DNA from 2 places in the Pseudomonas sp. p50(2008) genome. Region 1 is predicted to be linked to the other one. Evidence: predicted binding sites of a transcription regulator. Region 1 holds the regulator's gene; the other holds the start of a gene.
What was found. The regulator FliA, encoded in region 1, starts transcription of late flagellar genes. The targets are predictions, from matches to a motif close to CTAAAGTTTNNNNNNNNNNNGCCGNTAA.
Positions count from the first base shown of each region.

Region 2: a site for FliA is predicted at 5,361-5,388, ahead of motA (flagellar motor stator protein MotA). Genes of this name have one in related genera too.

Region 1 covers NZ_JACMYF010000001.1:885,969-894,443, reverse strand. The annotation lists gene flhA (flagellar biosynthesis protein FlhA) at 1-2,116, shown strand, start outside; gene flhF (flagellar biosynthesis protein FlhF) at 2,128-3,453, shown strand; gene fleN (flagellar synthesis regulator FleN) at 3,570-4,400, shown strand; gene fliA (RNA polymerase sigma factor FliA) at 4,397-5,137, shown strand; gene H7698_RS03995 (chemotaxis response regulator CheY) at 5,303-5,674, shown strand; gene H7698_RS03990 (protein phosphatase CheZ) at 5,697-6,485, shown strand; gene H7698_RS03985 (chemotaxis protein CheA) at 6,507-8,475, shown strand, end outside.
Region 2 covers NZ_JACMYF010000004.1:198,215-206,689, reverse strand. The annotation lists gene H7698_RS12730 (molecular chaperone) at 59-1,834, opposite strand; gene asd (archaetidylserine decarboxylase) at 2,015-2,875, opposite strand; gene H7698_RS12720 (rhodanese-like domain-containing protein) at 2,894-3,709, opposite strand; gene H7698_RS12715 (HDOD domain-containing protein) at 3,752-5,290, opposite strand; gene motA (flagellar motor stator protein MotA) at 5,457-6,308, shown strand; gene motB (flagellar motor protein MotB) at 6,312-7,340, shown strand; partial or broken gene H7698_RS12700 (toll/interleukin-1 receptor domain-containing protein) at 7,396-7,886, opposite strand; partial or broken gene H7698_RS12695 (caspase family protein) at 7,886-8,475, opposite strand, start outside.

The DNA.
Region 1 (8,475 bases):
GTTACTCAACACTGCTCGCACAAACGTTGCCGATCTAAGTCGGGGCAATCTGGGCGTGCCGTTGTTGCTGCTGGTCATGCTGGCGATGATGATGTTGCCGATCCCGCCGTTCCTGCTGGACGTGTTCTTCACGTTCAACATTGCGCTGTCGATCGTCGTTCTGCTGGTGTGCGTGTACGCCTTGCGGCCACTGGATTTCGCGGTGTTCCCCACCATCCTGTTGGTGGCAACGTTGTTGCGGCTGGCATTGAACGTCGCTTCGACGCGGGTGGTGATGCTGCACGGTCAGGACGGTCATGCCTCCGCGGGCAAGGTGATCCAGGCGTTCGGTGAGGTGGTGATCGGCGGCAACTACGTGGTGGGTATCGTGGTTTTCGCCATCTTGATGATCATCAACTTCGTCGTGGTGACCAAAGGTGCCGGGCGGATTTCCGAGGTGAGCGCGCGATTCACCCTCGACGCAATGCCCGGCAAGCAAATGGCCATCGACGCCGATTTGAACGCCGGGCTGATCGATCAGAACCAGGCGAAAATGCGCCGTACGGAAGTGGCCCAGGAGGCTGAGTTCTACGGTTCCATGGACGGTGCCAGCAAATTCGTTCGTGGCGACGCCATCGCCGGCCTGCTGATTTTGTTCATCAACCTGATCGGCGGCATGGCGGTCGGTATCTTCCAGCACGGCATGACCTTCGGCGATGCCGGTAAGGTTTATGCGCTGCTGACCATCGGTGACGGTTTGGTGGCGCAATTGCCATCACTGCTGCTGTCCACTGCCGCGGCAATCATGGTGACCCGTGCTTCCGGTTCGGAAGACATGGGCAAGCAGATCAATCGTCAGATGTTTGCCTCGCCCAAGGCGTTGGCGGTGGCAGCGGGTTTGATGGCGGTGATGGGCCTGGTGCCCGGCATGCCGCACTTCTCCTTCCTCAGCATGGCCGCAGTAGCGGCTGGCGGGGCTTACCTGTTCTGGAAAAAGCAAAACACCGTCAAGGTTCAGGCCCTGCAAGAGGTGGCGCGTCAGCAGGAGCTGCTGCCATCGCCGGCCCGTGCACAGGAAACCAAGGAGCTTGGCTGGGATGACGTCACCCCGATCGACATGATTGGTCTGGAAGTCGGCTATCGCCTGATTCCGTTGGTGGACCGCAACCAGGGTGGTCAGCTGCTGGCGCGGATCAAGGGCGTGCGTAAGAAGCTGTCCCAGGATCTGGGCTTTCTGATGCCGACTGTGCATATACGTGACAACCTCGACCTTGCACCGAGTGCCTATCGTCTGACCCTTATGGGGGTCATTCTGGCCGAGGCAGAGATTTACCCGGATCGGGAGCTCGCCATCAACCCCGGTCAGGTCTATGGGACACTCAACGGCATCACCGCCAAAGATCCGGCTTTTGGACTTGAGGCCGTCTGGATTGAAGTCAGTCAACGTGCCCAGGCTCAGTCTCTTGGTTACACTGTGGTCGATGCCAGTACAGTGGTGGCAACCCACTTGAACCAGATTCTGTACAAGCACTCCAGTGAGCTGATCGGGCACGAGGAAGTGCAGCAACTCATGCAATTGCTGGCCAAAAGCTCGCCGAAACTGGCAGAAGAGCTGGTGCCGGGCGTGGTGTCGCTGTCGCAGTTGCTCAAAGTCTTGCAAGCGCTGTTGGCCGAACAAGTGCCGGTACGGGACATTCGCAGCATTGCCGAGGCCATCGCCAACAATGCGGCGAAGAGTCAAGATACCGCCGCTCTGGTGGCCGCCGTACGCGTCGGCGTATCCCGTGCAATCGTCCAAAGCATTGTAGGCACTGACTCCGAGCTGCCAGTTATCACGCTGGAGCCAAGGTTGGAACAGATATTGCTCAATAGTCTTCAGAAGGCAGGGCAAGGCTCGGAAGAGGGTGTTCTGCTGGAGCCAAGCATGGCTGAGAAACTGCAACGCTCGTTGATCGACGCGGCGCAGCGTCAGGAAATGCAAGGTCAACCGGTGATTCTGCTGGTAGCCGGTCCGGTTCGCGCGATGCTCTCGCGATTTGGCCGACTGGCAGTCCCGGGTTTGCATGTGTTGGCGTATCAGGAAATTCCTGACAACAAGCAAGTGACCATCGTTGCGACAGTAGGGCCCAACGGCTGAGGTAGTGGTTTATGCAAGTTAAGCGTTTTTTCGCCGCCGATATGCGTCAGGCCATGAAACTGGTTCGCGATGAGCTGGGCGCCGATGCGGCCATCATTGGCAACCGCCGGATCGCCGGTGGCGTAGAGCTGACGGCTGCCCTGGATTACAAACTGTCGGCGCTGGCGCCACGTGTTCCGAACATGGAACTTGAAGACGAGTTGCGCAAGACCCAATCGCGGATCGTCACCGCCCAGGCCGAACTGAGCCTGCGCAGCGAGGGCGAGAGCGAGAAAAGCACCAATCGCCAATTGTTCGCCGGCCTGCCGTTGACTGCCGCCGAACCGCTGATCGAACCGACTTATACAGAACCTCCACGACCTGCCCCGGCGCCTGCTGCGACGGGCGGCGTCGACCCGCGCGCGTTCGACTCGATGCGGTTCGAGCTCAACAGCCTGCGCGAACTGATGGAAGTACAGCTTGGGTCCTTAGCCTGGAACCAATTGCAGGGCAGCCGCCCGGCGCAGGCCAACCTGTGGCGTCGTCTGCAGCGTATCGGCCTCTCCGGCCCGTTGTCCCGTGATCTGCTGGCGATGATCACTGGCATCGACGAGCCACGTCAGGCCTGGCGCATGTTGCTGGCACACCTGGCGCGCATGATTGCCACACCGGAAATCGAGCCGCTGGAAGAGGGCGGTGTCATTGCCATGGTCGGCCCTGCCGGCATGGGTAAAACCACGACCCTGGCCAAGCTCGCCGCGCGTTACGTGCTCAAGTACGGCGCGCAAAACATCGCGCTGGTGAGCATGGACAGCTACCGTATCGGTGCCCAGGAACAGCTCAAGACCCTTGGCCGCATCCTCAATGTCCCGGTCACTCACGTCGACCCGGGTCAGTCGCTGGTGCAGGCGCTGGATCCTTTGCTGCGCAAACGCGTGGTGCTGATCGATACCGCAGGCCTTCAGGCCAGCGATCCGGCACTGCGCATGCAGCTGGAAAGTCTGGCCGGGCGTGGCATCAAATCGAAAAATTATCTGGTTCTGGCAACCACCAGCCAGAAACAGGTTCTAACCGCCGCTTATCACAGTTACAAGCGCTGCGGGCTCGCCGGCTGCATCCTGACTAAACTGGATGAAACGGCAAGTCTGGGCGAGGTGTTGAGCCTGGCCATCAGTCATGAATTGCCGGTGGCCTATCTGACCGATGGCCCGCGGATTCCGGATGATTTGCATCTGCCGCGTCGTCATCAGCTGGTCAGTCGCGCGGTCAGCGTGCAAATGCAGGAAGAACCCAGCGAAGAAGCCATGGCTGACATGTTCGCTGATATTTACCACAGCCCGACCAAGCAGGTTAGCTGAGGTATTAATGAATAGTTTTTGTACCTACATCGATGGTCTGCCATGCATTGTTCCGTTTGTGAACGCGCAGCCAGTAATGTGGCCTCCGTCTATGCAAGACAAGGTAAAGAAATAACATGGGCAGCATGCATCCCGTACAGGTTATCGCGGTGACCGGCGGCAAAGGTGGCGTCGGGAAAACTAACGTGTCAGTGAACTTGTCCCTGGCTCTAGCAGAGCTCGGCCGGCGCGTCATGCTTCTGGACGCCGACCTCGGACTGGCTAACGTCGACGTTCTACTCGGACTGACACCCAAACGTACCCTGGCCGACGTGATCGAAGGCCGCTGCGAGCTACGCGACGTTCTGTTGCAAGGCCCGGGCGGGATTCGTATCGTTCCGGCCGCGTCCGGCACACAGAGCATGGTTCATCTGACCCCGGCGCAACACGCCGGCCTGATCCAGGCCTTCAGCGATATCGGCGACAACCTCGACGTGCTCGTGATCGACACGGCGGCGGGCATCGGCGATTCGGTTGTCAGTTTCGTCCGCGCCGCTCAGGAAGTCCTCCTGGTGGTCTGCGATGAGCCGACCTCGATCACCGACGCCTACGCCCTGATCAAACTGCTCAACCGTGATTACGGCATGAACCGTTTCCGTGTCCTGGCCAACATGGCCCAGAGCCCGCAAGAAGGTCGCAACCTGTTCGCCAAGTTGACCAAGGTCACGGATCGCTTCCTCGACGTCGCCTTACAATACGTCGGTGCGGTGCCGTACGACGAAAGCGTGCGCAAGGCCGTGCAGAAGCAGCGCGCCGTGTATGAAGCATTCCCGCGCTCCAAGTGTTCGCTGGCCTTCAAGGCCATCGCGCAAAAGGTCGACACCTGGCCATTGCCTGCCAACCCGCGTGGGCATCTGGAGTTCTTCGTGGAGCGCCTCGTGCAACAAACTGCAGGACCCGTGCTATGACCGCCAGTGGCTATAACCTCTATAAAAAATCGGCCCGTGATGCGCAGTACGAGCTGATCGAGCGTTACGCGCCACTGGTAAAACGGATTGCCTACCACTTGCTGGCGCGTCTGCCGGCCAGTGTCCAGGTCGAAGACCTGATCCAGGCCGGCATGATCGGCCTGCTTGAAGTGTCGACCAAATACGACGCCAGCAAAGGCGCGAGTTTCGAGACGTACGCGGGCATACGAATCCGCGGCGCGATGCTCGATGAAGTACGCAAAGGGGACTGGGCGCCACGTTCGGTCCACCGAAATACCCGAATGGTCAGCGACGCCATTCGCTCGATTGAAGCTAAAACCGGTCGCGACGCTAAAGATCACGAAGTTGCGGCCGAACTCCAATTGAGTCTCGACGATTATTACGGGATTTTGAACGACACCCTGGGCAGCCGGTTATTCAGTTTCGACGATCTGTTGCAAGACGGCGAACACGAAGGGCTGCACGAGGATGGCGCCAGTGCTCATCTCGAACCGTCGCGCGATCTGGAAGATGAACGCTTCCAGGCAGCGCTGGCGGACGCGATTGCCAATTTGCCGGAGCGTGAGCGACTGGTGTTGGCGCTGTACTACGACGAAGAGCTCAACCTCAAGGAAATCGGTGAGGTCCTGGGGGTTAGCGAATCGCGGGTCAGCCAGTTACACAGCCAGTGCGCGGCCCGTTTGCGGGGGCGTTTGGGGGAGTGGCGAGCGCGCTGAAGGCAGTGTGGGGACACTGCGAACGAGGCTGGTGGGTTCTGTACGCACCGGTCTCGATCTGCTGTGCTCCAGACAGTCATCGAATGCTTTGCCGGATTGAATGAAATGGCGTGTCCAGGTGCTGGACGCGTTTAAGACTGCTTGGAGGTCGAATTGGACAAGAACATGAAAATCCTCATCGTTGATGACTTCTCAACGATGCGGCGGATCATAAAAAACCTGTTGCGTGACCTTGGGTTCACCAACACGGTCGAGGCTGACGATGGCACCACTGCCATTCCGGTCCTCAACAGCGGCAGCATCGACTTTCTGGTAACGGACTGGAACATGCCGGGCATGACCGGTATCGATCTGCTGCGCCACGTGCGCGCCGATGAAAGGCTCAAGCATCTTCCGGTGCTGATGGTTACCGCTGAAGCCAAGCGCGAGCAGATCATCGAAGCAGCCCAGGCCGGTGTAAACGGCTATGTGGTCAAGCCCTTCACGGCCCAGGCGTTAAAAGAAAAAATCGAAAAGATTTTCGAACGCATTGGTTGAGCAACTGCGCCACGGGGGAGCTATGGAGCAAAATGAAATTTCACAGGGCGATTTCGAATCGACCCTGAAAAAACATGCGGTCGAATTGGTCGAAAGCCTTGAAAAAGGCAAGTTCGGCGACGCAGTACAACTGATCCATGAGCTCAACCAGACCCGTGATCGCGGCCTGTACCAGGAAGTGGGCAAGCTCACTCGCGAGTTGCATAGCGCGATCGTCAATTTCCAGATTGACCCGAACATGCCACAGGCCGAGGAAGTCTCGCAGATCACGGACGCGACCGAACGTCTGGGGTATGTGGTCAAGCTGACCGAAGCGGCGGCCAACCGCACAATGGATCTCGTTGAAAACGCCACGCCGCTGGTCACCAGCCTGGGCAATGAAGCCGAGGCGCTGAGCGCGGATTGGGGAAGGTTCATGCGCCGTGAAGTCGGTGCCGAGGAGTTCCGCGAACTCGCCCGGCGCGTAGACGGTTTTCTCACACGCAGCAGCGAAGACAACCGCGTCGTAACGAGCAACCTCAACGATATTCTGCTCGCTCAGGATTACCAGGACCTCACCGGTCAGGTCATCAAGCGCGTGACTCAATTGGTCACCGAAGTTGAAAGCAACCTGCTCAAGCTCGTGCTGATGGCCAGTCAGGTGGACCGCTTTGCGGGCATCGAACATGACCGTCAAGCGATGCTGGCTGAAAAAGATCCACAAAAACATCTCTCTCAGGGTGAAGGTCCGCAGATTCATGCCGATAAAAGAGAAGACGTTGTGTCCGGTCAGGACGATGTGGACGATTTGCTATCCAGCCTTGGATTTTAGACCTGTAGGAGCACCCCATTAATGAGCTTCGGCGCCGATGAAGAGATCCTTCAGGATTTCCTGGTTGAGGCCGGCGAGATTCTAGAGCTACTGTCCGAACAGCTGGTCGAGCTTGAAAGTCGACCGGATGATGCGGACTTGCTCAATGCAATTTTTCGCGGTTTTCACACTGTAAAAGGGGGCGCCGGCTTCCTCCAGCTCAACGAGTTGGTGGAGTGCTGTCACATCGCCGAGAACGTCTTCGACATCCTGCGCAAGGGTGAACGTCGCGTCGACTCGGAATTGATGGACGTGGTTCTCGAAGCACTGGACGCGGTGAACGGCATGTTCACTGAAGTCCGCGAGCGCAGCCCGATCACGGCTGCCACGCCTGAACTGCTGGCGGCACTGGCCCGTCTGGCTGAACCGCAGTCGTCCGACGAAGCGGTGCCGGTTGTCGACGTGGCACCGGTTGCTGAAAGCGATTCAGGTGACATTACCGACAACGAATTCGAACAGCTGCTGGACTCCCTGAATGCCGTCAAGGCGCAGGCCGAGGCCGCGCCTGTTGTTCCGGCACCTGTCAGCAACGCTGGCGCGACCAGCGATGAAATCACCGATGCCGAGTTCGAGTCATTGCTCGATCAGTTGCACGGTAAAGGCCAGTTCGCCGTCGATGCCGTGGTTCCACCAGCGGCTCCCCCTGCGCCCGCGGCTCCTAAAGCGGCAGGCGATAGTTCCGATATCACCGACGAAGAATTTGAAGCACTGCTGGACCAGCTCCACGGCAAGGGCAACTTTGCGGTCGAAGCGCTGGAGTCGGCGATTGCTTCGGCGCCTGTGCCGGCCGCTCCGTCTGCCGCCGCAGTGGGCAGTGATCTGATCTCCGATCACGAGTTCGAAGCGCTGCTCGACGAATTGCACGGCAAAGGCAAGTTCACTGAAGTCGGTACCGCTACCGGCGCCAGTGCATCGGTCGCCACGCCGGTCGCCAAGGCTGCAGCCCCCAAGCCGGTTGCCAAAGCTCCCGAGCCAAAAGCCGAAGTCGCGAAGGCCGCTCCTGCTCGAGCTCAAGCTGCTCCGCCGGCGGATAAGCCCGCCAGCGAAGCCGAGACCACCGTGCGGGTCGATACCGCGCGTCTCGATGAAATCATGAACATGGTTGGCGAACTGGTACTGGTGCGTAACCGCCTGGTCCGACTCGGCGCCAACAGCGCCGATGAGGCCATGTCCAAGGCGGTGTCGAACCTCGATGTGGTCACCGCTGACCTGCAAACCGCGGTCATGAAGACCCGGATGCAACCGATCAAGAAAGTCTTCGGGCGTTTCCCGCGCCTGGTTCGCGACCTGGCTCGCCAGCTCAAGAAAGAGATCAACCTGGAACTGGTTGGCGAAGAAACCGACCTCGACAAGAACCTCGTCGAGGCCCTGGCCGATCCGCTGGTCCACTTGGTGCGCAACGCCGTCGACCACGGTATCGAATCGCCGGAAGAACGCGAAGCATCGGGCAAGTCCCGGGGCGGCAAAGTGATCCTGGCGGCGGAGCAGGAAGGCGACCATATCCTGCTGTCGATCTCCGATGACGGCAAAGGCATGGACCCTAATGTCCTGCGTTCCATCGCGGTAAAGCGCGGTGTGATGGACAAGGATGCGGCCGATCGCCTGAGCGACACCGAGTGCTACAACCTGATTTTCGCGCCGGGATTCTCGACCAAAACCGAGATCTCCGACGTGTCGGGCCGTGGCGTGGGAATGGACGTGGTGAAAACCAAGATTTCCCAGCTCAACGGTTCGATCAACATCTACTCGGCCAAGGGCCAGGGTTCGAAGATTGTCATCAAGGTCCCATTGACCCTGGCGATCATGCCGACGCTGATGGTCATGTTGGGCAATCAGGCGTTCGCCTTCCCGTTGGTGAACGTCAACGAGATCTTCCATCTCGACCTGTCGCGCACCAACGTGGTCGACGGTCAGGAGGTGGTGATCGTGCGCGACAAGGCACTGCCACTGT
Region 2 (8,475 bases), on a different contig from region 1:
TCTTGTGTTGATTGACCATGCCCGCGATTGCAAAATCGCGGTCATCAAGATGCACTCGTCAAAGCGATTTCCACAACGAATCAAATTCCTCTTCAACGCCGCTCTCTGCGGCGTTTTCGTGTCTGACAGTCTCCAGTGCACGGTAAGCAAACTGATTGAAGCTGTTGGTGCTCGCCACCCGCCGATCCAGGCCGGCGCGGCGTTCGTCGCCATTGGTGTTGATCATGACCTTGTTGCCCTCCTGAAAAGGCAATCGGGGAGCGAGCAGTGTGGCGGGCAGGTCGGCCGCGCTGATGGCTGGCAATAAAAGGCCGCGCAAATAGTGGCTATGGTCATCACTCGAACGCATCAGTTGCAGGCCGCAAGGCTCGGCATAAGGTGCGACCTGTTCGATGCCCATTTGCGTTCCACCGCCACGGACCTGACGAATCCAGCGCACTACCGCGATGCTCCAGCCTTGCCCCGCAACGTCCTCGATGCCGACCATCTCGCCCGCCTGAAGCTCGGTCGGTACCGCACCAGGCCAGGCCAGGCAATAACCGCCGGGGCTGTGATTGATCACGGGCAGTGCATAGGTGGGAAAATGCCGGTTGCTGTCGGACGCTTCATTACCGTCATCGCTTTGCAGCTGCGGGTATTCGATTTCCTCGTAAGGCAGCATGGCGTCGGTGTTGCCATGGGGCGCTGCATCAAAGGCGTGGCTCCATTGATCATGTCCCTTCGCGGTCGGGGACGTCGCCGCAAATTTCGCGTGCCGGGAGCCCTGATGTTTCAGCAGATCACTGAATGAACGTTGTCCACTCAGGTAATAATGCAGGGCGCTCATGCCCACGCACAGGGTCAAGGTGCCCTGGCTGGCGGTGCGCTGAAAACTGCGTTCGGCCGTCTGGCCCCAGGCCGCGATCAGGTGCTGCAACGTGTCGAGGTTCAACCCCGCAGGAACGAGCAAGGGGTTGGCACCTTCGGTTTTAAGCACATGGGCTTCGATAGCGGCGACTAACGGCTGCGGATCGATGGCCAGCAACTGCTCCTGCTGCTCGAGCCGGAATTTGGAGCGATAACGAGGCCCGGTGTCGAGTTCGGGTGCGACGGCAAACAACCCGTTCGGTTTGCCGGGTTGCAGCTTGATCAAATGGCTCCAGGGTTCCAGCACTTCGGCGAGGCGAGCGATTTGGTTCTGGCGTAACTGATTACAGCGCGCGGCGCCCATCAGCAGCGCCGCGACATAGGTTTGCTCGATGCTCAGGGTGTGTGTCTGGCTGGCCAGTTCGTCACGCAGGCTCAAATGCTGGAGTTGGTGCGAACAGGCGATCCGATACAGTTGATGCAATTCCAGCCATAGACCTTCGGGCACAGGACAATAAAGCTGAGTAGCGCGAACCATGGGGCCGTTGAGGCAATGAATCGCTCGCTGCAACGCCTGGGTCAGCAGTGGCGCCCGGTCCTTGCTGAAGCGCGGGACGATGCGCACAACGATCTGTTTATAGCCAATCGCCAGATGGCTTTGCAGTGCCTGGCACAGGTTGGCGATTTTGCGTGAGCGTTCGTCGAGCACAATGGCCTGATGCAGGAAATGCCGCTCCAGGTGCTTGCAGACGTAGTACACCTCGGGTCGCATCAGTTCGAGCAGTTGCAGGCGGTTTTCACTGGGGGTAAGCAACTGGTTGAGTCCGCCCAGACCCTTATAAAGCAGGCGAGCGGTCTCACCAATGTTGGCTTTGGGCAGATTAGCTATCCAGCGCTTCAGGTCGCGCGGGGTGGGCTCACAGAACGACAGTCGCAATTGTTCGGGGACAGGCGCACGGAGCAGCAGGAGGGGATTGGTCTCATTCATGCCGGGTAAAAACTCCAACCGGGAAATGGGCAGTGAATGACCTGACTGTAGCAGCTATGGCTGCTGGAGGTATCGCGACATGTGCACCGCTCCTGTGGGAGCAAGGCTTGCTGGCGATGGCGATCTTGAGGATGCCATCGCGAGCAAGCTCTGCTCCCACAGGGGGGCGGCGAGGGTGGATCAGACTTTCGGCAAACCCAGGCCCTGGCCCATCTGCACCGGGGAAAGAGCGCCCAGGCCTTCAGCCCACTTCACCTGATCAGGCCCGAACAGCACGACCGCGGTGGATCCCAGCTTGAAGCGACCCAGTTCAGCACCTTTCTCCAAATGGATTGGTGCGCGAGCTGCTTCGTCGTAGCGGAAGGTTTTCAGTTCGCGTTTTGGCGGCGTCACCAATCCGGCCCAGACGGTTTCGATCGACGCCACGATCATCGCGCCGACCAGCACAACGGCCATTGGTCCGCGCTCGGTGTCGAAAATGCACGCCACACGCTCGTTACGGGCGAACAGCTCTGGCACGTTTTCAGCCGTGGTCTGGTTGACCGAGAAGATGCGGCCCGGAATGTAGACCATTTCACGCAGGGTGCCGGCCAGTGGCATGTGTACGCGATGGTAGTCCTTCGGCGACAGGTAAATGGTCGCAAAGTCGCCGCCCATGAAAGGTGCAGCGTTGGCCGCATCACCGCCCAGCAGTTCCAGCACGCTGAAACTGTGACCCTTGGCCTGAAACACGCGGCCGTGCTCGATCGGGCCGAGCTGGCTGACCGCGCCATCGGCCGGGCTGAGGATCGCGCCCGGCGTCTCGTCCAGTGGACGGGCACCGTCTTTCAGTGCGCGGGTGAAGAAGGCATTGAAGTGTTCATAGGCGGTCAGGTCTTCGACCAGTGCCTGAGACATATCCACCTGATAACGCTTGGCGAACCAGGCCGTGAACGCATTCTTGAACCAGCGCACGCGGCATTCGGCAATGCAGCCGGCCAGTCGCGAGAGCAAGTGGTGGGGCAGCAGGTATTGGCTGAGGATAAACAAACGCTTATTCATTAACTGTCCTTAAAAACCTTAATTCTCAATAGGGGTGTCGGGATGGTTGCCCCATTCGCCCCAGGAACCGGCGTAGCCTTTGACGCGCGGATAACCGAGTGCCTTGGCCACCAGATAAGTGAAGCCAGAGCGATGGTGAGTCTGGCAGTGAGTAATAACTTCTTTGTCCGGGGTGATCCCGAGTTGTTCCAGGATCTGCGGCATGTCTGTGCGGATGCGCAGGTTGCGCGCCTGATCCATGCCTGCGGTCCATTCAAAATTGACCGCGCCGGGAATGTGTCCGGCCCTGGCCGCCAGGACCTTCTCGCCGGAATACTCCAGCGGACCGCGTGCGTCCCAGATCGCCAGGTCGGCGGCACCCAGGCGACTTTGCAGGTATTCGCGGGTGGCCGTGGGTTCGTCATGCAGGGTCAGGCTCACCGGGCCACCCACCGGGGCAGGGACCTCAGTCGATACCGGCAAGTCCTGCGCCAGCCACGACAGCAGGCCGCCATCCACGTAGTGATAGTTTTTGTGGCCGATGACATCGAGCAACCAGATAAACCGTCCGGCCCAGCCGCCGCCTTCGTCGTCATAAACCACGTAGACCGCGTCTTTGTTGTGGCCAAGTTCGCCGAACAGCGTTTCGAGCGCAGCGTGCGGCGGCATCAGGCCTGGAGCGGGTAGTTGGCCGAGTTGCGTGCGTTTGGGGTCGACAAACCGCGCGCCAGGAATATGCCCTTCGGCATAGCGGGCGCTGCTGGTCAGGTCCACCAAAATCAGATTGCGGGCGTCAAGACGGGCGAGCAGGTCGCCGGGCTCTATCACCAGCGCCAAGCCAGAGAAGTCAGACATGTGAGGTCTCCAGAGCACAAAAGGAGGGATTGTAACGCAGCCTTATTGGCCGCGGTGGCTAAAGCTGTGCAGGGCCTTCTCGATGCACTGGGCGGTTTTGCCGAAGGCTTGCACGGTGATTTCCGAGAACGGCCCGCCACCCTGGTCGGCCACGACCAGCATGATCACCCGCCCATTGTTGACCAATGACCTTAGCAGGAGATGCTCGCCACCAAAAAGTGAGCGCAGGCTCGCCGGTAACAGCGCCGAAAACTGCGCGCTGTTTTCCGGCGTCAGGCGGACCTGAGCCTGTTGCGCGAGCAGTCGTTGCAGCACGGTGCTCTGACTCACCTGCAGATTCAGGCTGGATGCGTCCTTGGGCAAACCGGCGCACTGGTGCACGCGAAGATTGGCGTGAGTGCGATCGGCCATCAGGATCATCACCCGTCGCATGCCGCAGGCGAGCAACGCGTCCCGGGCAGACGTGGTCAGATGCATCGCATTGGCGAAGCGACTCGGTTCCGCCAGCAGCTCGGCACATTGTTTACGCCATTTGGCTAAATCTTGCGCAGTGGGCGCAGGGGCCGCAAGCGAACCTGCCGCCACCCGGTTCATGCCCCACGGCCAGATCAGCGAGACGGCGGGGTGCCAAAGGTCGGGCATCGCGTGGTAACGGGCGCTATTGGCGGCCTGTTGGTGCAACTGCTGCTGTACGTGGTCCATCGGTATCTGGAGGTAGAGGCTGGTCAGGTACTGCCAGCGTTCACTGTGCGGACTGTCCCAGGCGTGTTGCGCCGACAGCGCCAGACCATTGGCCAGCAATACTGTATTGGCCGGCTGATTGAGCCAGCGGCGCAGGGTCGGGTCGTCATCGAGGCGATTTTGCTGGCGCAATGGGTGATCGCTGTCACGGGCAATGCGCAGGACCTGGACCAATTCGCGCTGCTCGCTCATTAACAGTCGATAACCCTGCTGCACCCAAATTGGCAGGCGCCAGATATCGGCCAGGGCCTGGCAGATGTCCAGCAGGCGTACACCGAACAACTGCTTTTCAACCTTGCGCGCGGATTCACCTCTGTGGATCACCCGCAGTTCCCATTCCTGGAGCAGTTGCGGATGAGTCAACGCCATCGGCCAAAGTGGCGAGAGGAACAACAGGCTGCCCCAGTGGATGTCCTGCCACAGTCGCGCCAGGCGATGGGCAAAAAAACCGTTGGCCTGTTGTGTGGCGTGCTGGCTGATCATTTGCAGCTGGCGCAAGGCGACGGGAATTTCCGACAACGGGAGCGCGGGCAGGCGAGCGAGCAGTTCTTCGGTACGCTTCAAACCGAGGCGATTGATCGCCACCTCAAGGTTTTCCGCGGGCTCACTCAAACCGCCGTGTAGCTGCCGGTTGGCTTCGCGAATCACACTCAAGGCCAGGGCCGGACTGCCCTGCATCAATTCGGCAATGTCGCGCAGTGAACTGCGGTTGTTGCGAATGGCGCTGCAAACGCGGTCATGACTGGCTTGCGGAACCGGCAGGCGAACGCTGTCGAGAAGCTTGATCCAGCCTTCGAGCGTGGAGGGTGTTAGTGTTGGAACGCTCGTTTCGTTAGCCATGGTTGGACGCAATCATCGTCTGCATTACCTACGCCCTGAATGGGTCAAAGTGGCTTTTCGCCTGAACGGCCTATAGTCTGGCGCAGTTTTGCCGATAAGTAGAAGAAGAGATTTTTTAACTTCCGAATATGACCTTGAACCCGACTCAGTAAGTGCTCTCCTACCTATGGCTAAAATAATCGGCATCATCGTCGTATTCGCGAGCGTGCTCGGCGGATACGTACTTTCCCACGGCAAAATTGCCGCCCTGATCCAGCCTTTCGAGGTATTGATCATTGGCGGTGCGGCCCTCGGCGCATTCCTGCAGGCTAACCCCGGCTATATGACAATGCACGTGCTCAAGAAATCCTTGAGCATGTTCGGGTCGCGCTTCACTCACGCCTTCTATCTCGAAGTGCTGGGCCTGATCTACGAGATCCTCAACAAGAGCCGCCGCGAAGGCATGATGGCGATTGAAGGTGACATCGAAGATGCCGCCGCGAGCCCGATTTTTGCCAAGTACCCGACGGTGCTCAAAGACGAGCGCATGACTGCTTTCATCTGCGACTACTTGCGCATCATGTCCTCCGGCAACATGGCACCCCACGAGCTGGAGGGTCTGTTCGATATGGAGCTCTACAGCCTCAAGGAAGACCTTGAGCATCCCTCCCATGCGGTCAACGGTATTGCCGACGCCATGCCCGGTTTCGGTATCGTCGCAGCGGTATTGGGGATCGTGGTGACGATGGCGTCCCTGGGCGAGGGTGATCAGAAAGCCATCGGCATGCACGTGGGCGCAGCATTGGTCGGTACCTTCTTCGGTATTCTCGCTGCGTACGGTTTCTTTGGTCCGCTGGCGCATTCCCTGGCTCACGATGCCAAGGAAGAGCTGAACGTCTACGAAGCCATCAAGGCCTCGCTGGTTGCATCCGCATCGGGCATGCCGCCGTCGCTGGCGGTGGAGTTCGGTCGCAAGGTCCTTTACCCGGCGCACCGTCCTAGTTTCTCTGAGCTGGAACAAGCGGTTCGCGGTCGCTAAATCATGGAAAATAATCAGCCGATCATCATCAAGCGCGTCAAGCGCATCGCTGCCGGGCATCACGGGGGCGCCTGGAAAATCGCTTTCGCCGACTTCGCGACGGCGATGATGGCGTTCTTCCTGGTGTTGTGGCTGCTGTCCACTGCGACGCCTGAACAGAAGATTGCCATTGCGGGCTACTTCAAGGACCCGATCGGTTTTTCCGAAAGCGGCACGCCCTACATTATTGATCTGGGTGGCACGCCTACCCTGGCGCCGGAAAACACTCTCAACCCGGAAGTGAAATCCCAGCCGCAGCCGGACAAGGTCACCATCGATACCGAACAAGTCGAAGGCATGGCCGAGCAGGTCGAGAAAGAACGCCTGGAACTGTTGCTGCAGGAACTGCAGAACAAGGTCGACGAAAACCCGCAGTTGCAGAAATTCAAGGATCAGATCCTGTTCGAGATCACGCCGAACGGCTTGCGCATCCAGATCATGGACGCGGAAAACCGGCCGATGTTCGACTCTGGCAGCGCCCGTCTGAAGCCGTACTTTGAAGACATCCTGCTGGCCATGGCCGATACCATCAAAGCGGTACCCAACAAGATCAGCATCAGCGGTCACACCGACGCCACGCCGTACACCGGCACAGGCGAGTTCGGTAACTGGGAACTGTCGACCAATCGTGCCAACGCCGCTCGCCGTGCGCTGGTCGCCGGGAGTTATCCGGAGTCTCAGGTGGCGCGCGTTGTCGGGTATGCCTCTTCGGCGCTGTTCGATCGGGAAAAACCGTTCAATCCGGTCAATCGTCGAATCGACATTGTCGTGCTGACGAAAAAGGCTCAGGCAGCGATTGAAGGCGCACAGGGCGCCGATCCTTCCGGTCAGTTGCCCCAAGGCCAGGGCGCTCCGGGTGAAGTGCCGGCCGAACCGGTCGATCCGAATGCCCTGCCGGCAGACAAGCAGCCAGTGCCGGCGCATGAAATTCGAGAACGGTTGAATCTGTTCGAGGACGCCGCACCGAAACCCGGCGAGGCGCCGAAGCAGTAATCCACAAAAAAGCCGACAGTGAATGTCGGCTTTTTTGTGGGCGCTGGCGCTTGTCTCAGACGCCGCGGCGGATTCGGTTTTTGAGATCAGCGTGGAAGCGGTCAGCATTGGTCTTGTTGTAGCTGCGCGTGGACTCGCTGCCCGTGATCGATTCCAGGGATGCGGAGCGCTTGAGGTTCACTTCGGTTTTGTAGGCCTCGATGAAAAATCGAGGTCCTTTGCACTGCTCAGTTTCGGCCACTTATCCAGGTACAGCGGCAACTCCGTCGGCCCGGTCCTGAAGGAGCAGATGCGGCGATTACTGATCGTCGCTTCGCCAATTTCGAACGGCACCCACCACGACAGTGCGGTTCTCTCCGAGACGACTGCCAGCAAGTGTGTGCATTCGCTGATGTTGCGAGTGATGACCTCGGTGATGTCATCGGTGGTCTGGGATTCCGGATCCAGCACGTCCAGGTAGGTTTTTATATTGGCTTGCATCAGACGACTGTTGATCTGCATCGCATGGGCGCGATCCATGTGGCGGTAGCTGATAAACACTGGCATCAGAAATGTCCCTTGATCGCGAGTTCACGGTAATAGGCGCCAAGCGCGGTGAGGCGGCAGCCAGTGGAGTTGAGCGCGGCGTAGTACATGTATTCGGCGTCCACCGGTTCAATCAGGCTGTGGCGGTTGCACTTTTGCAGCTGGGCGAAGACTTCACCGTGAGCCGGTTCAAACCGGGCTTCGGTGGGTTCGTAGCTCGGGTCCAGCGCGAATATCGACTCGGCTTCGGCGAACCAGTCAGACAGCTTGCGTAATATTTCTTTGGGAATTAACGGTGAGACTTCCCGCAACGAAATGAACTGCGAGACGTTGGTCTTGAACACCGGACGCTGTTCCCAGGCGTCGAGCGCATTGTCGACAAACGAATAGAGGCTGCCGGGAGTGATTTTCCCAAGGATGTTCGCAGCACCACCGTGCAATGCCTGAAGCAGCAGTCCGGTGAAGACGCCATGGTTGGCGCCTTCCATGGCCGATTCTTCTTTCTTGCAGGCCGTAAGAATGGTCATGCCTTCGCCAACTATGCTGCTTTCGCTACGCAAAGCGCGCACTTCGCCTGCCGAGCCGCCCTGGCAGCAGTCGAGAATGATGA